3 regions of the Azohydromonas lata genome follow, and region 3 is predicted to be linked to each of the others. Evidence: predicted binding sites of a transcription regulator. Region 3 holds the regulator's gene; each other region holds the start of a gene.
What was found. Region 3 encodes LexA, which represses DNA repair genes until DNA is damaged. Its sites were predicted from a motif close to ACTGTATNNNNATACAGT; they were not measured.
Positions count from the first base shown of each region.

Region 1: SM757_RS23530 (DNA topoisomerase IV subunit B) is a predicted target of LexA. The motif match lies at 1,539-1,556, and genes of this name have one in related genera.
Region 2: recA (recombinase RecA) is a predicted target of LexA. The motif match lies at 2,298-2,315, and genes of this name have one in related genera.

Region 1 is NZ_JAXOJX010000046.1:9,848-14,908, forward strand. It holds gene SM757_RS23515 (class I SAM-dependent methyltransferase) at 1-17, opposite strand, end outside; gene SM757_RS23520 (hypothetical protein) at 57-191, opposite strand; gene SM757_RS23525 (MFS transporter) at 204-1,403, opposite strand; gene SM757_RS23530 (DNA topoisomerase IV subunit B) at 1,586-3,568, shown strand; gene parC (DNA topoisomerase IV subunit A) at 3,679-5,061, shown strand, end outside.
Region 2 is NZ_JAXOJX010000008.1:52,404-57,464, forward strand. It holds gene sucC (ADP-forming succinate--CoA ligase subunit beta) at 1-4, opposite strand, end outside; gene SM757_RS07290 (regulatory protein RecX) at 395-1,027, opposite strand; partial or broken gene SM757_RS07295 (recombination regulator RecX) at 1,055-1,162, opposite strand; gene recA (recombinase RecA) at 1,192-2,259, opposite strand; gene SM757_RS07305 (response regulator) at 2,434-3,105, shown strand; gene SM757_RS07310 (sensor histidine kinase) at 3,182-4,726, shown strand; gene rodA (rod shape-determining protein RodA) at 4,858-5,061, opposite strand, start outside.
Region 3 is NZ_JAXOJX010000042.1:39,068-44,128, forward strand. It holds gene SM757_RS22470 (D-2-hydroxyacid dehydrogenase family protein) at 1-386, opposite strand, end outside; gene SM757_RS22475 (hypothetical protein) at 472-858, opposite strand; gene lexA (transcriptional repressor LexA) at 1,246-1,923, opposite strand; gene SM757_RS22485 (asparaginase) at 2,028-2,993, shown strand; gene SM757_RS22490 (putative bifunctional diguanylate cyclase/phosphodiesterase) at 2,990-5,061, opposite strand, start outside.

The DNA of each region.
Region 1 (5,061 bases), on a different contig from region 3:
GAGGAGCCGGAATGCATGCGCAGAACTCAGGTTGAAGCGGGGGGGGGCCGCCGGCTCTAAAAACAGCTCCAGAGCTGGTTGGCGACGCTGAACACCATGGACGGGCGCAGGTAGGCCAGGAACACCAGGGCCAGCACCAGCGCGGCCACGGCCCAGCCGAGCAAGCGCCTGGTGCGAAAGCGCGGTGCCATGGCGGTGCGCAATCAGGCTGCGGAGGCCGTGGCGGGCGTTGGGCGGGCAATGGGCTGCTCGCGCACGGGCTGGTTGATCAGCGCCGCGACCACGCCCAGGGCCACCGCGATCCACCACACCACGTCGTAGCTGCCCGTGGCGTCGAAGAGCTTGCCGCCCAGCCACACGCCCAGGAACGAGCCCACCTGGTGGCTCAGGAACACGAAGCCGCCCAACATGGACAGGAAGCGCACGCCGAAGATCTGCGCCACCACCGCGTTGGTCGGCGGCACCGTGGACAGCCACAGCACGCCCATGACCGAGGCGAACACGTACACGCTCATGGGCGACAGCGGCAGCGTGATGAAGGCCGTGATGGCCACCGCGCGCAGCGCGTAGATGGCCGAGAGGATGTGGCGCTTGGCCAGGCGCTGGCCCAGCGTGCCCGCGGCGTAGGTGCCGAACACGTTGAACAGGCCTATGAGCGCCAGCGCCGTGGTGGCCACCTGCGGCTCCAGCCCGCGGTCCTTGAGGTAGCTGGGCAGATGCACGCCTATGAACACCACCTGGAAGCCGCAGACGAAGTAGCCGGCGGTCAGCAACTGGAAGCTGCGCGAGCCCAGCGCCTCCTTGATCGCCGCGCCCATGCTTTGCTGCGGCGCGCCGCCCGCGGCCGGCACGGCGCGCGGCTCGCGCAGGCCGAAGGACAACGGGATGATGGCCAGCGCCGCCGCGCCCAGGATGAAGAGGGCGTTCTGCCAGCCCACCCCGCCGATGAGGCCGTTTTCCACCGGCACCATCAGGAACTGGCCGAAGGAGCCCGCCGCCGCAGCCACGCCCATGGCCCAGCTGCGCTTTTCCGGGGCCACGTGGCGGCCGATGACGCCGTAGATCACGGCGTAGGTCGTCCCCGACTGCGCCATGCCGATGAGCAGCCCCGCGCTGCCGGTGAAGGCCAGCCCCGTGGTGGACAGCCCCATGAGCACCAGGCCCAGCGCATACAGCAGCGAGCCGCCCACCAGCACGCGAAACGCCCCGAAGCGGTCGGCCAGCATGCCGGCAAAGGGCCCGGCCAGGCCCCAGGCGATGTTCTGCACCGCCAGCGCGAAGGCGAAGGTCTCGCGCGTCCAGCCCCGCTCGGTGGTCACGGGCTGCAGCCACAGGCCAAAGCCGTGGCGTATGCCCATGGACAGCGTGACGATGGCGGCGCCGCACAGCAGCACCTGAGTCATGGAGAGACGGGTCGGGGAGGAGGTTGGCGCGGGGCTCATCCCGCCACTGTAGCGACCGCGGCACGGCCGCTTGGGCCGCGGTGTTTCCATGCGCCGCTGCAGCGGCGCGGGGAGCCGTGTTTGGCCCTTACAAAAGCTGTTGAAAAACACAGCACTGCGCCTGGGGTCCTTACAATCAAGCCATGGCGACGAAAAGCACCAACTCCGCCCCCGTTTACGGCGAAAGCTCCATCCGCGTCCTGAAGGGCCTGGAGCCCGTCAAGCAGCGGCCGGGCATGTACACCCGCACCGACAACCCTCTGCACATCATCCAGGAGGTCATAGACAACGCCGCCGACGAGGCGCTGGCCGGGCATGGCCGGCGCATCGCCGTGACGCTGCATGCCGATGCCTCCGTTTCCGTGGAGGACGACGGGCGCGGCATCCCCTACGGCCTGCATCCCGAGGAGAAGGTGCCGGTGCTGGAGATCGTGTTCACCCGGCTGCACGCCGGGGGCAAGTTCGACAAAGGGGCCGGCGGCGCCTACAGCTTCTCCGGCGGCCTGCACGGCGTGGGCGTAAGCGTGACCAATGCGCTGGCGACCCGGCTGCAGGTGGAGGTCTGGCGCGAGGGCAAGGCCGCGAGCCTGGCCTTCAGCGGCGGCGACGTGATCGAGCCGCTGGCCGTGCGCAAGGCCACCGGGTCCGAGAAGAAGTCGGGCACGCGGGTGCGCGTGTGGCCGGACGCCAAGTACTTCGAAAGCTCCGAGTTGCCGCGCCAGGAGATCGTCCACCTACTGCGCAGCAAGGCCGTGCTCATGCCCGGCGTGAGCGTGACGCTGCACGTGGAAAAGAGCGGCGAGACGCTGGAGTGGCTCTACAAGGGCGGCCTGCGCGACTACCTGCAGCAAAGCCTGAGCGCCGACGCGCTCATCCCGCTGTTCGAGGGCGAGCGCTACGCCACGCCGGCCGAGACCGAAAACTTCGCCGAGGGCGAGGGCGCGGCCTGGTGCGTCGCGTTCACGGAAGAGGGCGGCACGCTGCGCGAGAGCTACGTCAACCTCATCCCCACGGTGGCCGGCGGCACGCACGAGGCGGGCTTGAAGGACGGCCTCTTCACGGCAGTCAAGGGCTTCGTGGAACTGCACGGGCTGCTGCCCAAGGGCGTGAAGCTCATGCCCGACGACGTGTTCTCGCGCGCGAGCTTCGTGCTGTCGGCCAAGGTGCTGGACCCGCAGTTCCAGGGCCAGACCAAGGAGCGGCTGAACTCGCGCGACGCGCTGCGGCTGGTGTCGGCCTTCGTCCGTCCCGCGCTGGAGCTGTGGCTGCACCAGCACGTGGAACACGGCAAGAAGCTGGCGGAGCTGGTGATCAAGCAGGCCCAGACACGCCAGCGCGCGGCGCAAAAGGTCGAGAAGAAGAAGGGCTCCGGCGTGGCCGTGCTGCCGGGCAAGCTCACCGACTGCGAAAGCCGCGACATCGCGCTCAATGAGCTTTTCCTGGTGGAAGGCGACAGCGCCGGCGGCAGCGCCAAGATGGGCCGCGACAAGGAGACGCAGGCCATCCTGCCGCTGCGCGGCAAGGTGCTCAACGCCTGGGAGGTCGAGCGCGACCTGCTGTTCAAGAACAACGAGATCCACGACATCGCCGTGGCCGTGGGCGTGGACCCGCACGGGCCCAACGACCAGCCCGACCTCTCGGGGCTGCGCTACGGCAAGGTGTGCATCCTGTCGGACGCGGACGTGGACGGCTCGCACATCCAGGTGCTGCTGCTCACGCTCTTCTTCCGCCACTTTCCCAAGCTCATCGAAGCGGGTCACGTGTTCGTGGCCAAGCCGCCCCTCTTCCGCATCGACGCCCCGGCGCGCGGCAAGAAGCCCGCGGCCAAGCTCTACGCGCTGGACGAGGGCGAGCTCGAAGCCATGCTGGACAAGCTGCGCAAGGAAGGCGCGCGCGAGGGCAGCTGGACCATCAGCCGCTTCAAGGGCCTGGGCGAGATGAATGCCGAGCAGTTGTGGGACACCACGCTCAACCCAGATACCCGGCGGCTGCTGTCCGTGGCTTTCGGCCAGCTCGATTTCGCCGCCACCACCGAGTGGCTGAGCAAACTCATGGGCAAGGGCGAGGCCGCGGCGCGGCGCGAGCTCATGGAGCTGCACGGCGACGCGGTGGAGGTGGACGTCTGAGAAGCGTCCGGGGACGCCGCCACAGGCGCGGTTTTCACAACCCATTCAACGGCGGCAGGCCTTTGGAGCCTGCCGCCCTCAGTCCTTGAGGGCTGGCGAAACAACAAGACATGGACCAAAGCACGCTTGAATTCGATGGCGGCAGCGAGGGCGGCGACGGCGTCGCCAGCGATGCCATCACCCTGGCGCATTACGCGCAGCAGGCTTACCTGGAGTACGCGCTCAGCGTGGTCAAGGGGCGGGCGCTGCCGGACGTGTGCGACGGCCAGAAGCCGGTGCAGCGCCGCATCCTGTACGCCATGCAGCGCATGGGGCTGTCCTTCACGACGGCCGCCGGGCCCAAGCCCGTCAAGAGCGCGCGCGTGGTGGGCGACGTGTTGGGCCGCTACCACCCGCACGGCGACACGGCCGCCTACGACGCGCTGGTGCGCATGGCGCAGGATTTCTCCCTGCGCTACCCGCTCATCGACGGCCAGGGCAACTTCGGCAGCCGCGATGGCGACGGCGCCGCGGCCATGCGCTACACCGAGGCGCGGCTGGCGCCCATCACGCGGCTGCTGCTCGACGAGATCGACGAGGGCACGGTGGAGCTGATGCCCAACTACGACGGCTCCACCGCCGAGCCCAAGCTGCTGCCCGCGCGGCTGCCCTTTGTCCTGCTCAACGGCGCCTCCGGCATCGCCGTGGGCCTGGCCACCGAGGTGCCCAGCCACAACCTGCGCGAGGTCGCGACGGCCACCGTGGCGCTGCTCAAGAACGAGCAGCTTTCCGACGACGAGCTCTACACGCTGCTGCCCGGCCCCGACTTTCCCGGCGGCGGCCAGATCATCAGCAGCCCGTCCGAGATACGCGACGCCTACGCCGGCGGCCGCGGCAGCCTCAAGGTGCGCGCGCGCTGGAAGATTGAAGACCTGGCCCGCGGCCAGTGGCAGGTCGTCGTGACCGAGCTGCCCCCGGGCGCCAGCGCGCAAAAGGTGCTGGAGGAGATCGAGGAGATCACCAACCCCAAGGTCAAGGCCGGCAAGAAGGCGCTCACCGCCGAGCAGCTGCAGCTCAAGCAAAGCGTGTTGGGCGTGCTGGACGCGGTGCGCGACGAGTCCAGCAAGGACGCGCCGGTGCGCCTGGTGTTCGAGCCCAAGAGCCGCACCGTCTCGCAGCAGGAGTTCATGACCGTGCTGCTGGCGCACACCAGCCTGGAAGGCAGCGCGCCGCTGAACCTGACCATGGTCGGCGCCGACGGCCGGCCCACGCAAAAGAGCCTGCGCCAGGTGCTGCTGGAGTGGATAGGCTTCCGTATCGACACGGTGCAGAAGCGCACCCGCCATCGCCTGGCCAAGGTGCTGGATCGCATTCACGTGCTGGAAGGGCGCCAGCTCGTCCTGCTCAACATCGACGAGGTCATCCGCATCATCCGCAACGCGGACGAGCCCAAGCCCGCGCTCATGGACCGTTTCCGTCTGAGCGACCGCCAGGCCGAGGACATCCTGGAAATC
Region 2 (5,061 bases), on a different contig from region 3:
TCATGGGGCTGTGACTCTGGGGGTGGATTGGGTCGGCGCGGGCCTTGTCAGCCGGCCGGCCGGGATTTTGGGCGCCTCTGATGGGCCGATCCCGCGTGGAGAACACGTAGTGAACGCCTGCCGCGCAAGGCTGCAGCGCCGTGGCCGCCACCGATGCCATCGCCACGCAATGCGCCCGCCACGCCGCGCTTTGGGCGGATGGCAGTCGCGTTTCGCAGAAGGACAGCTGGCATAGAGGCCATGGAACTGCGGCAATGGATCCCACAACTACGGGATTCCTGGGCCTTTGGGCGTGGCAAACGGCGCGCAATGTAGCACGCGCTTCCTGCGCAAAAACTTACGCGGGCTTGACCGCCAGCTTGTGCCGGATCAAGCCTTGGCGGCCGTGCCGGCCTCAGTCGTCCCTGGCCTGCAGCACGCGGCGAATGACGTCGGCGCTGAAGCCGCGCGCGGCCAGGAAGCGCATCTGCCGCGCGCGCGCCGCGGCGTCGGCCGGCGGCTCGCCGCCGAACTTGCGCGCCCACACGTCGCGGCAGCGTTCCAGCTCGGTATCGCGCAACTGCTGCGCCGCCTCCTCGCCCAAGGCCACGCCGTGCTGCGCCAGCTCCTGGCGTATGCGCAGGTTGCCGAAGCGCCCGGCGCGCGCATGCACGCGCGACTCCACGAAGCGCTCCTCCGACAAATAGCGGTGGGCCTGCAGCCAGTCCAGCAGCACGTCGAGGTCGCTGTCGGCCTCGGCCCAAGCGGCGGCGGTGTCCACGGCAGGCTGGGCGGGCGGCGGCGCGGGCACGTCGAAGTCGTCGGCCCGGTCCGGGGCGCGGCCGGCGGCCCAGGCGCTGTCCGCCTCATCCGACCCGTCCGCCACACCGCCGCCCTGCCCCGCGCGAGCGCCGCGCGAGCCCCAGCCGCCGCGGCGCGGGCCGGCTTTCGGCGGGGCCCCGGCAGCGTTCCTGGACGAAAAAATGCCCGGCCGGGCAGGCGCCGGGCCGGGCAAGCGGTGCAAATCGTCAGGGTTGCGGGGCGTCACGGCCGCCCCGGCGGCTTTTTCCAGCGCCGCGGCGCGGGCATGGGGCAGCAGCTTGCGGCGCAGCTCGCTGCGGCTGTGCTCGCGCCGCGCCAGCATGGCCAGCGCGCGGGCCTTGAGCGACAGCGACTGCTTCATGCCGCCACCCGCGGCCCGGCTGTGGGCATTTACTCGGCAGCGGCGGCCTTGGCGCCGTCAGCACCGGCGGCAGGCACCGGCAGTAGCGGGATGCCCATGGCTTCGCGCACCTTGTTCTCGATTTCCAGCGCCACGTCGGTGTTCTCGCGCAGGAATTCGCGGGCGTTGTCCTTGCCCTGGCCGATCTTCTCGCCCTGGTAGGCGTACCAGGCGCCGGACTTGTCCACGATCTTGGCGGCCACGCCCATGTCGATGATCTCGCCCTCGCGGCTGATGCCCTCGCCGTAGAGGATGTCGAACTCGGCCGTCTTGAACGGCGGGCTGACCTTGTTCTTCACCACCTTGACCTTGGTCTCGTTGCCGATGACCTCCTCGCCCTTCTTGATGCTGCCGATGCGGCGGATGTCCAGGCGCACCGAGGCGTAGAACTTGAGCGCATTGCCGCCGGTGGTGGTTTCGGGGTTGCCGAACATCACGCCGATCTTCATGCGGATCTGGTTGATGAAGATGACCATGCAGTTGGTCTTCTTGATCGTGGCGGTGAGCTTGCGCAGCGCCTGGCTCATCAGGCGGGCCTGCAGGCCGGGCAGGGAGTCGCCCATCTCGCCTTCGATTTCAGCCTTGGGCGTGAGCGCGGCTACCGAGTCGATGACGATGAGGTCCACCGAACCCGACCGCACCAGCGCGTCGGTGATTTCCAGCGCCTGCTCGCCGGTATCGGGCTGGCTGATGAGCAGCTCGTGCGGATTCACGCCCAGCTTCTGCGCGTACTGCACGTCCAGCGCATGCTCGGCGTCGATGAAGGCGCACACGCCGTTTTGCTTCTGCATCTCGGCGATGACCTGCAGCGTCAGCGTCGTCTTGCCCGACGATTCCGGGCCGTAGATCTCAATCACGCGGCCACGCGGCAGACCGCCCACCCCCAGCGCGATGTCCAGGCCCAGCGAGCCGGTGGAGACGACCTGGATGTCCTCGATCGCCTCGCCCTCGCCCAACCGCATGATCGAGCCCTTGCCGAACTGCTTTTCGATCTGGGCCAGCGCCGCCTGCAGGGCCTTGGCTTTTTCGGTGTTGAGTGCCTTCACAGGTGCGTCCATTGCTTTCTCCGATTTCGTGGCCATGATTTTATCTCAGAACTGTATGTCTATACAGTGATGAAGGGGCATTGCGTTGTGGGGACGGACGGCGCCGACTCCCTAAAATGGAGCTTGCGCCGTCCGATGCAAGGGCGGTAGTGCTTCTCGCGCCATGAATATCAAGGAGACCCGGCGATGCGCATCCTGATTGCCGAAGACGACCAGGTGCTGGCTGACGGCCTGCTGCGCTCGCTGCGCAACAGCGGCTACGCGGTGGACCAAGTCAGCAGCGGGACCGAGGCCGACGCCGCGCTGTCCTCCCACGAGTTCGACCTGCTCATCCTGGACCTGGGCCTGCCCAAGCTCCACGGCTTCGAGGTGCTGCGCAAGCTGCGTGCGCGCGGCTCCGCGGTACCGGTGCTCATTCTGACGGCTGCCGACGGCATTGAGCAGCGCGTCAAGGGGCTGGATCTGGGCGCGGACGACTACATGGCCAAGCCCTTCGCGCTGGCCGAGCTGGAGGCGCGCGTGCGCGCCCTCACGCGCCGCGGCCTGGGCACGGCCTCCAACGTCATCAAGCACGGGCCGCTGTCCTTCGACGCCACGGGCCGCGTGGCCTACATCAACGACCAGATGATCGATCTCTCCGCCCGCGAGCTCTCGCTGCTGGAGGTGCTGCTGCAGCGCGCCGGGCGCCTGGTGAGCAAGGACCAGCTCGTCGAGCGCCTGTGCGAATGGGGCGAAGAGGTGAGCAACAACGCCATCGAGGTCTACATCCACCGCCTGCGCAAGAAGATCGAGCAGGGCCCCATCCGCATCGCCACCGTGCGCGGCCTGGGCTACTGCCTGGAGAAGATCTCCGGCTGATCCCCGGCCCACCACCGGCTTCCCGCGCCGCCGCGCAGCCGTCGCGGCGCCCAACCTGACTGCGGCGCCCGCGACGATGTTTTCCTCCTCCCGCGAACAACGCTCCCTCTTCGGCGAGATCCTGGACTGGATGCTCGCGCCGCTGCTGCTGCTGTGGCCCATGAGCGTGAGCATCACCTACCTGGTGGCGCAGGGCATCGCCCACCGCCCCTACGACCGCGACCTGGGCGAGATGGCCCGCACCCTGGCGCGGCGCGTGGTGGTGGAAAGCGAGGCCGGGCGCGCGGTGCTGGCGCCCGAGCGCATCGTGGAGACGCTGGGCGACACGCTGCGCGCCGACGACACGGGCCAGTTCTACTTCCAGGTGCTGGGCACGCACGGCGAGCTGGTGGCCGGCGACCGCGAGCTGCCCCCGCCCACCGGCGACCCGGCGCCCGCGGGCGAGCTGCGTTTCCGCGACGACCAGATGCAGGACGAGCCCGTGCGCGTGGCCTCCGTACGCCTGGCCATGCCGCTGGCCCTGGACGAGGAGCCACCCCTGGTGCAGGTGGCCGAGACGCTGGACCGCCGCTCCCGCCTGGCCACCGAGATCATCAAGGGCGTGATCCTGCCGCAGTTCGTGATCCTGCCCGTGGCGGTGCTGCTGGTGTGGCTGGCCCTGGCGCGCGGCCTGGCGCCCCTGAACGACCTGCAGCGCCGCATCCGCCAGCGCGAGAGCCAGGACTTGAGCCCCATCGACGAGCGCGACGCCCCCGAGGAGGTCACGCCGCTGGTGCGCGCCATCAACGACCTGCTGCAGCGGCTGGACACGTCCATGAAGTCGCAAAAGCACTTCCTGGCCGACGCCGCGCACCAGCTCAAGACGCCGCTGGCCGGGCTGCGCATGCAGGCCGAGCTGGCCCAGCGCGAAATCGACGCCGGCAGCGAGCCGCAGGCCGTGAAGCGCTCGCTGCAGCAGATCGCCCTGTCCAGCCAGCGCGCGGCGCACATGGTCAACCAGTTGCTGTCCATGGCCCGCGCCGAGGACGACGAGCAGTCGCGCCGCGTGCAGTCCTTCGACCTGGCGCGGCTGGCCACCGAGGCCGTGCACGACCTCGTGCCCAAGGCCATGGACAAGCGCATAGACCTGGGCTACGAGGGCCCGGACGAGGGCGAGTCGCTGCCGCCGCTCGCCGGCCAGCCCGTGCTGGTGGGCGAGCTGGTGCGCAACCTGGTGGACAACGCGCTGCAGTACACGCCCGCGGACGGCACGGTGACGGTGCGCGTGTGCCTGGACCCGGCCTCCGGCCCCGAGCAGCCCGTGCTGCTGCTGCAGGTGGAGGACTCCGGCCCCGGCATCGCCCCGGCGGAGCGCGAGCTGGTGTTCCAGCCCTTCTACCGCGCGCTGGGCACCAACGTGGACGGCAGCGGCCTGGGCCTGGCCATCGTTCGCGAGATCGCGCAGCGCCACAACGCCGAGATCACCCTGGACGACACCTACGACCGTGCCACCCACGCCATGCCCGGCACGCGCGTGAGCGTGCGTTTCAAATTGCCGCCGCAGGAGGCAACACCGGATGACGCCCTGCCCGCCCTGCCCGCGCCCGGCGAGCCGCGGCCGGATGCGGGGGCGGCGGGATGAGGTGAGGCGCAGGCTGCGGCGCGCCCCACGGCCTCGTCGTTCAGAAATCTGAACGATGAGGCCCATTCAATGGGGGCCTCAAGTACAAAAAACTGAACGATCGCGAGCCGGCGCACCGGCCCGCCCGCTGCTCAAGACTGCATCAGCCGCCGGCTGCGCGCGATCGACATCAGCATCCCCAGGCTCAGCCCAAGCGTGACCATGGCCGTGCCGCCGTAGCTGATGAAGGGCAGCGGCACGCCCACCACGGGCAGGATGCCGCTGACCATGCCCATGTTCACGAAGGCGTAGGTGAAGAAGCTCATGGAGATGGCGCCGGCCAGGAAGCGCGCGAA
Region 3 (5,061 bases):
TGCTTCAGGTTGCTGATGTACTGCGGCAGCCGCCGCATGGCGGCCATGATGAGCGCCCACGTCAGCTCGGCCGGCGCCACGGGCGAGCCCACGCCCTCGGCCACGGCGATGCCCAGCCGCGTGCAGGTCTCCACGTCGATGTGCGAGCCTACGCGGCCGGTCTGCGCAATGAGCTTGAGCTTGGGCAGCTTCTCCAGCAGCGCGCGCGAAAACTGCGTGCGCTCGCGTATGAGCACCAGCACCTCGGCGTCGCGCAGCCGTACCGACAGCTGGCCTATGCCCTTGACGGTGTTGGTGAACACCTTGGCATTGAGGTGTTCGAGCTTGCTGGCGCAGCGCAGCTTGCGCACCGCGTCCTGGTAGTCGTCGAGGATGATGATGTTCATGGGCAGGCCGGATTCTGCCTGCCCTGGATCAGGCAGCGTCCCGTTGGGCGGGCGTGAACCTGTTGGCGCAAGCGTTTCAGTTGCTTCAGACGCGCTTGGCCCGGGCTTGCCCGCCGGCGCGCAGCCGGGTCGTGAAAAGCCGGTCCAGCGCGGCCATGCGGCGCTGTGCCTCGGACTGGCTGCCGTGGCGCGCCACCAGGCCGAACACCGCCGAGCGCAGGTGCCACAGCTCGCGCAGCCCCGGGGCGCTGCGCACGCGCACGCGCAGCTTCTCGGCCTCGTCGCCGGGCAGGCCGTGCAGGGCCAACTCGAAGGCCTGGCGGGCCTCTTCCGGCACGGCGTCCACGCTTGGACGCAGCCAGCGGGTGAAGTAGTGCCAGCGGTAGTGCCAGCGGCTGTCAAAGGTGCCGAAGCTCGCCGGCCCGGGAGGGCAGCATTCGGTGCGGCGGCTGGATCGGCGGAAGAGCTTCATGGCAGCGGGGTCTCAAGCTCCGCATTGTCCGGACGTGGCCGCCGGCCTAAGCCGTGAAATAAGCCGCTTGACAGTCGCTATTCAAACGTAACGGGCCGTTTGCCAATGCTCGGGAATGTGGCCGAGCGGTAAGCGCTGCGGGCAATGGTGGCAAGTGAAAGCAGGGTGCTGCTTGGGGCGAACGGTATCGCCCCGTTAGCCCCTGTGGCCAGGGCACCGCGCACCTTCATCCGTCATGCCCGCGAAGGCGGGCATCCACGCCGGCCGGGATGTTGGTGCGCCGACGCCGGCTTTGGACGATGCAGTTCGAAGGCGAGACTTCGGTGTTCGTGGATGCCCGCTTTCGCGGGCATGAGCGGCAGGGAGCGAGGCGCCGTGCCGCCGCCGTCACAGCAGGGGCGAGTTGCGGATCAGGCCCACGGCCACGCCTTCGAGCGCGAAGTCCGCGCTGCCCGGCGCCACGTGGATGGGCTGGAACTCCGGGTTCTCGGGCAACAGCTCTATGCCGGCGCGGGTGCGCTGGAAGCGCTTGACGGTGACCTCGTCGCCCAGGCGGGCCACGACGATCTGGCCGTTGCGCGCGTCGTCGCTGCGCTGCACGGCCAGCAGGTCGCCGTCCAGGATGCCCGCGTCGCGCATGCTCATGCCGCGCACGCGCAGCAGGTAGTCCGGCTTGGTGGGAAAGAGGGCCGGGCTGACCTGGTAGTGCTGGTCGATGTGCTCCTGCGCCAGGATGGGGCTGCCGGCTGCGACGCGGCCCACCAGCGGGAGCGACAGCGCGGCGGCGGCCAGGAGGGCGGCCGGGGCCATGGCGTCGTCCGCGCGCGCGGCGCGCAGGGCGCGCAGCGTGTCAGACTTCAGCCGGATGCCGCGCGAGGTGCCGCCCACGAGCTCGATGGCGCCCTTGCGCGCCAGCGCCTGAAGGTGCTCCTCGGCCGCGTTGGCCGAACGGAAACCCAGCTGCGCCGCGATCTCGGCACGGGTGGGCGGCGCGCCGGTGCGCTCGATGGCCTCCTGGACCAGGTCGAACACCTGCTGCTGGCGTGGCGTGAGGGCTGTGTTCATGGCGCTTGCTGGGCTGGTGGGTGTACTGCGGGGCGCGGCGCGCGGCCGTGCACGGGGGCGGCTGTCGGAATCCATACCTGTATTTTCATCCATGGAGTGAGCGCATGCAAAGCCGATTCGTCGTTCTCGGCACCGGCGGCACCATCGCGGGTACCGCCGCGGCCGCCGACGACCACCTGGGCTACCAGGCCGCCCAACTGGGCATCCAGACGCTGCTGGCCGGGGTGCCGGCCTTGAAGGACTGGCCGGTGGAGGCCGAACAGCTCGCGCAGCTCGACAGCAAGGACGCCACGCACGCGCTGTGGCAGGCGCTGGCGCAGCGCGCGAGCCACCACCTGGCGCGCCCCGAGGTGGCCGGCGTCATCGTCACGCACGGCACGGACACGATGGAGGAGGCCGCCTACTTCCTGCACCGCGTGCTGGCGCCGCGCGACAAGCCGGTGGTGTTCACCGGCGCCATGCGCCCGGCCACGGCGCTCATGGCCGACGGCCCGCAAAACCTGGTGGACGCCTTGACCCTGGCCGCCACGCCGGGCGCGCGCGGCGTGCTGGTGACCATGGGCGGCGGCGTGCATGGCGCGGCCGAGGTGCGCAAGCAGCACAGCTACCGGCTGGACACGCTGTCCTGCGGCGACGCCGGCGCGCTGGGCTTCGTGGAGGCCGGCCGGCTGCGCCGCCTGCGCGACTGGCCCGCGGGCGAGGCGCTTGGGCTGGCCGCCGTGAGCGCGCCCGTGGCGCACTGGCCGCGCGTGGACGTGGTGATGTCGCACGGCGGCGCGGACGGGCGCGTCGTGCGCGCGCTGCTGGCCGCGGGCACGGACGGCCTGGCCGTGGCCGCCACCGGCAACGGCACGCTGCACGCGGCGCTGCTGGCCGCGCTGGAGGAAGCGGCGGCCCGGGGCGTGCCGGTGCTGGTGGCCAGCCGCTGCGCGCACGGCGGCGTCATCGCGCAGCCGGGGCAGCGCTTCGAGACGGCCGGCACGCTCACGCCGGTGGCCGCGCGCATCGAGTTGCTGCTGCAACTGCTGGCGCGGCGCGCGGCGGCGGCAGGGCCGGATGGGGCCGCTTAAGACCCGCTGAGCAGCGGGTGCGCCGTGGCCGGCTGTGCCACGCAGCGCTGGCGGAACTCGTGGGCCGGCATGGGCTTGGCGAACAGGAAGCCCTGGACCATGTCGCAGCCCGTGTGCTTGAGCGTCTGCAGCTGCGCCTGGGTTTCCACGCCCTCGGCCACCACCTGCAGGCCCAGCTTGCGCGCCATGGCGCAGATGGCCTGCACCACGGCCAGGTCGCTTTGCGCGGCGGGCAGCCCGGCGACGAAGGAGCGGTCGATCTTGAGGCTGTGCACCGGTAGCCGGGTAAGGTAGGACAGGCTGGAGAAGCCCGTGCCGAAGTCGTCTATGGCCAGGCGCACGCCCAGCGCCTGCAGCCGCAGCAGCACCTGCAGGCCGTGCTCGGGGTTCTCGACGATGCCGGACTCGGTGAGCTCCAGCTCCAGCAGGTGCGGCGGCAGGCGGTGCGCGGCCAGCGCGGCGGCCACCGTTTCCACGATGTCCGAGCGGTTGAGCTGGCTGGCCGAGACGTTGACGGCCACGCGCAGCGGCGCGGCGCCCTGCGCGGCGTTGGCGGCGTTCCACGCCTGGGCGTCGCGCGTGGCCTGGTCCAGCACCCAGGCGCCTATCTCGCGGATGAGGCCGCTGGCCTCGGCCACGGGGATGAACTGCCCTGGCGGCACCAGCCCGCGGTGCGGATGGTTCCAGCGCAGCAGCGCCTCGGCGCCCACCAGGCGGCGGCCGTCCATGCTCCATTGCGGCTGGTACCACAGCATGAGCTCGCCCTCGGCCAGCGCGCGGCGCAGGTCGGTTTCCAGGTGCAGCCGCTCCAGCACGGGGGCTTCCATGTCGGCGCTGAAGAGCTGCACGCCCATGCGGCCGCCGCCCTTGGCCGCGTACATGGCCATGTCGGCCGCGCGCAGCAGCGTGGTGGGGTCCTGCGCGTCGCCGGGGTAGAGGGCCACGCCCACGCTGGAGCCCATGCGCACCTCCTGGCCGGGGACGGCGATGGGCTCGCTCACGACTTCGAGCACGCGCTGCGCCAGCGCATGCGCCAGGGTGCGGCCCTCGTCGGCGGGCAGCGCCTCGCGCACCAGGACGAACTCGTCGCCGGCCAGCCGCGCGGCAAAGCCGTGGTGGGCCACCAGGGCGGTGAGGCGCTGCGCGATAGCCTTGAGCACCAGGTCGCCGCTTTCGTGGCCCAGCGAGTCGTTGACGGCCTTGAAGTGGTCCACGTCCACGAAGAAGAGGGCCACGCTGTGGCCGTGCTCGCGCGCGGTGGCGATGGCGAGGTCCAGCCGCTCGCGCAGCAGCACGCGGTTGGGCAGCCCGGTGAGGGCGTCGTGCTTGGCCAGCCGGTAGGCCTCGGCCGAGGCTTCCTCCAGCATGCGGGTGCGCTCGGCCACGCGGCCCTCCAGCGTGTCGCGCGCCTCGCGCAGTTGCGCCGTCATCCGGTTGAAGGCCTGGGCCAGCAGGCCCACCTCGTCGCGGCTGTGCACGCGCACCTGGTGGTCCAGGTCGCCCGCGGCCACGTGGCCGGCGGCGATGGTCACCTCGCGCAGCGGCTTGAGCACCACGCGCGCCAGCACCGCCATGCCGGCCATGCCCAGCAGGCCCATGAGCGCGGCCGCACCCATGGAGGTTTCCAGGAACATCAGCAGTTGCTGGCGGAACGAGGCCGTGCTGAGCGACACCACCACGTAGCCCTGGGGTTCCTGCGGCGCGCTCGCGGCCTGGCTGCCGGGCATGGCCGGCCCGGCGGCCAGCAGCACGGGGGCGACGAAGTTCACCGGCACGTTGGCGGGCAGCAGCAGCCCCTGGAGCTCGCCCAGCATGGTGGGCTCGGGATGGCGCTGCGTCGTCGGCAGCTCGGCCGGCCCGGCCGTGCCGTGGCGCGACAGGACGCGGCCGGAGAGGTCGAACACCGTGACGCCGGCCACGTCGGGGAAGGAGGAGGCGCCGTGGGCCACGTGCTCCAGCTCGGCCGCGTCGCCGGAGAACACGCCCATCTGCGCCTGCTCGGCCACGGTCTTGGCCAGGCTCAGGCCCAGCTCGCGGAAGGTGGCGCTCTGGCGCTGCTGGTGGCGCA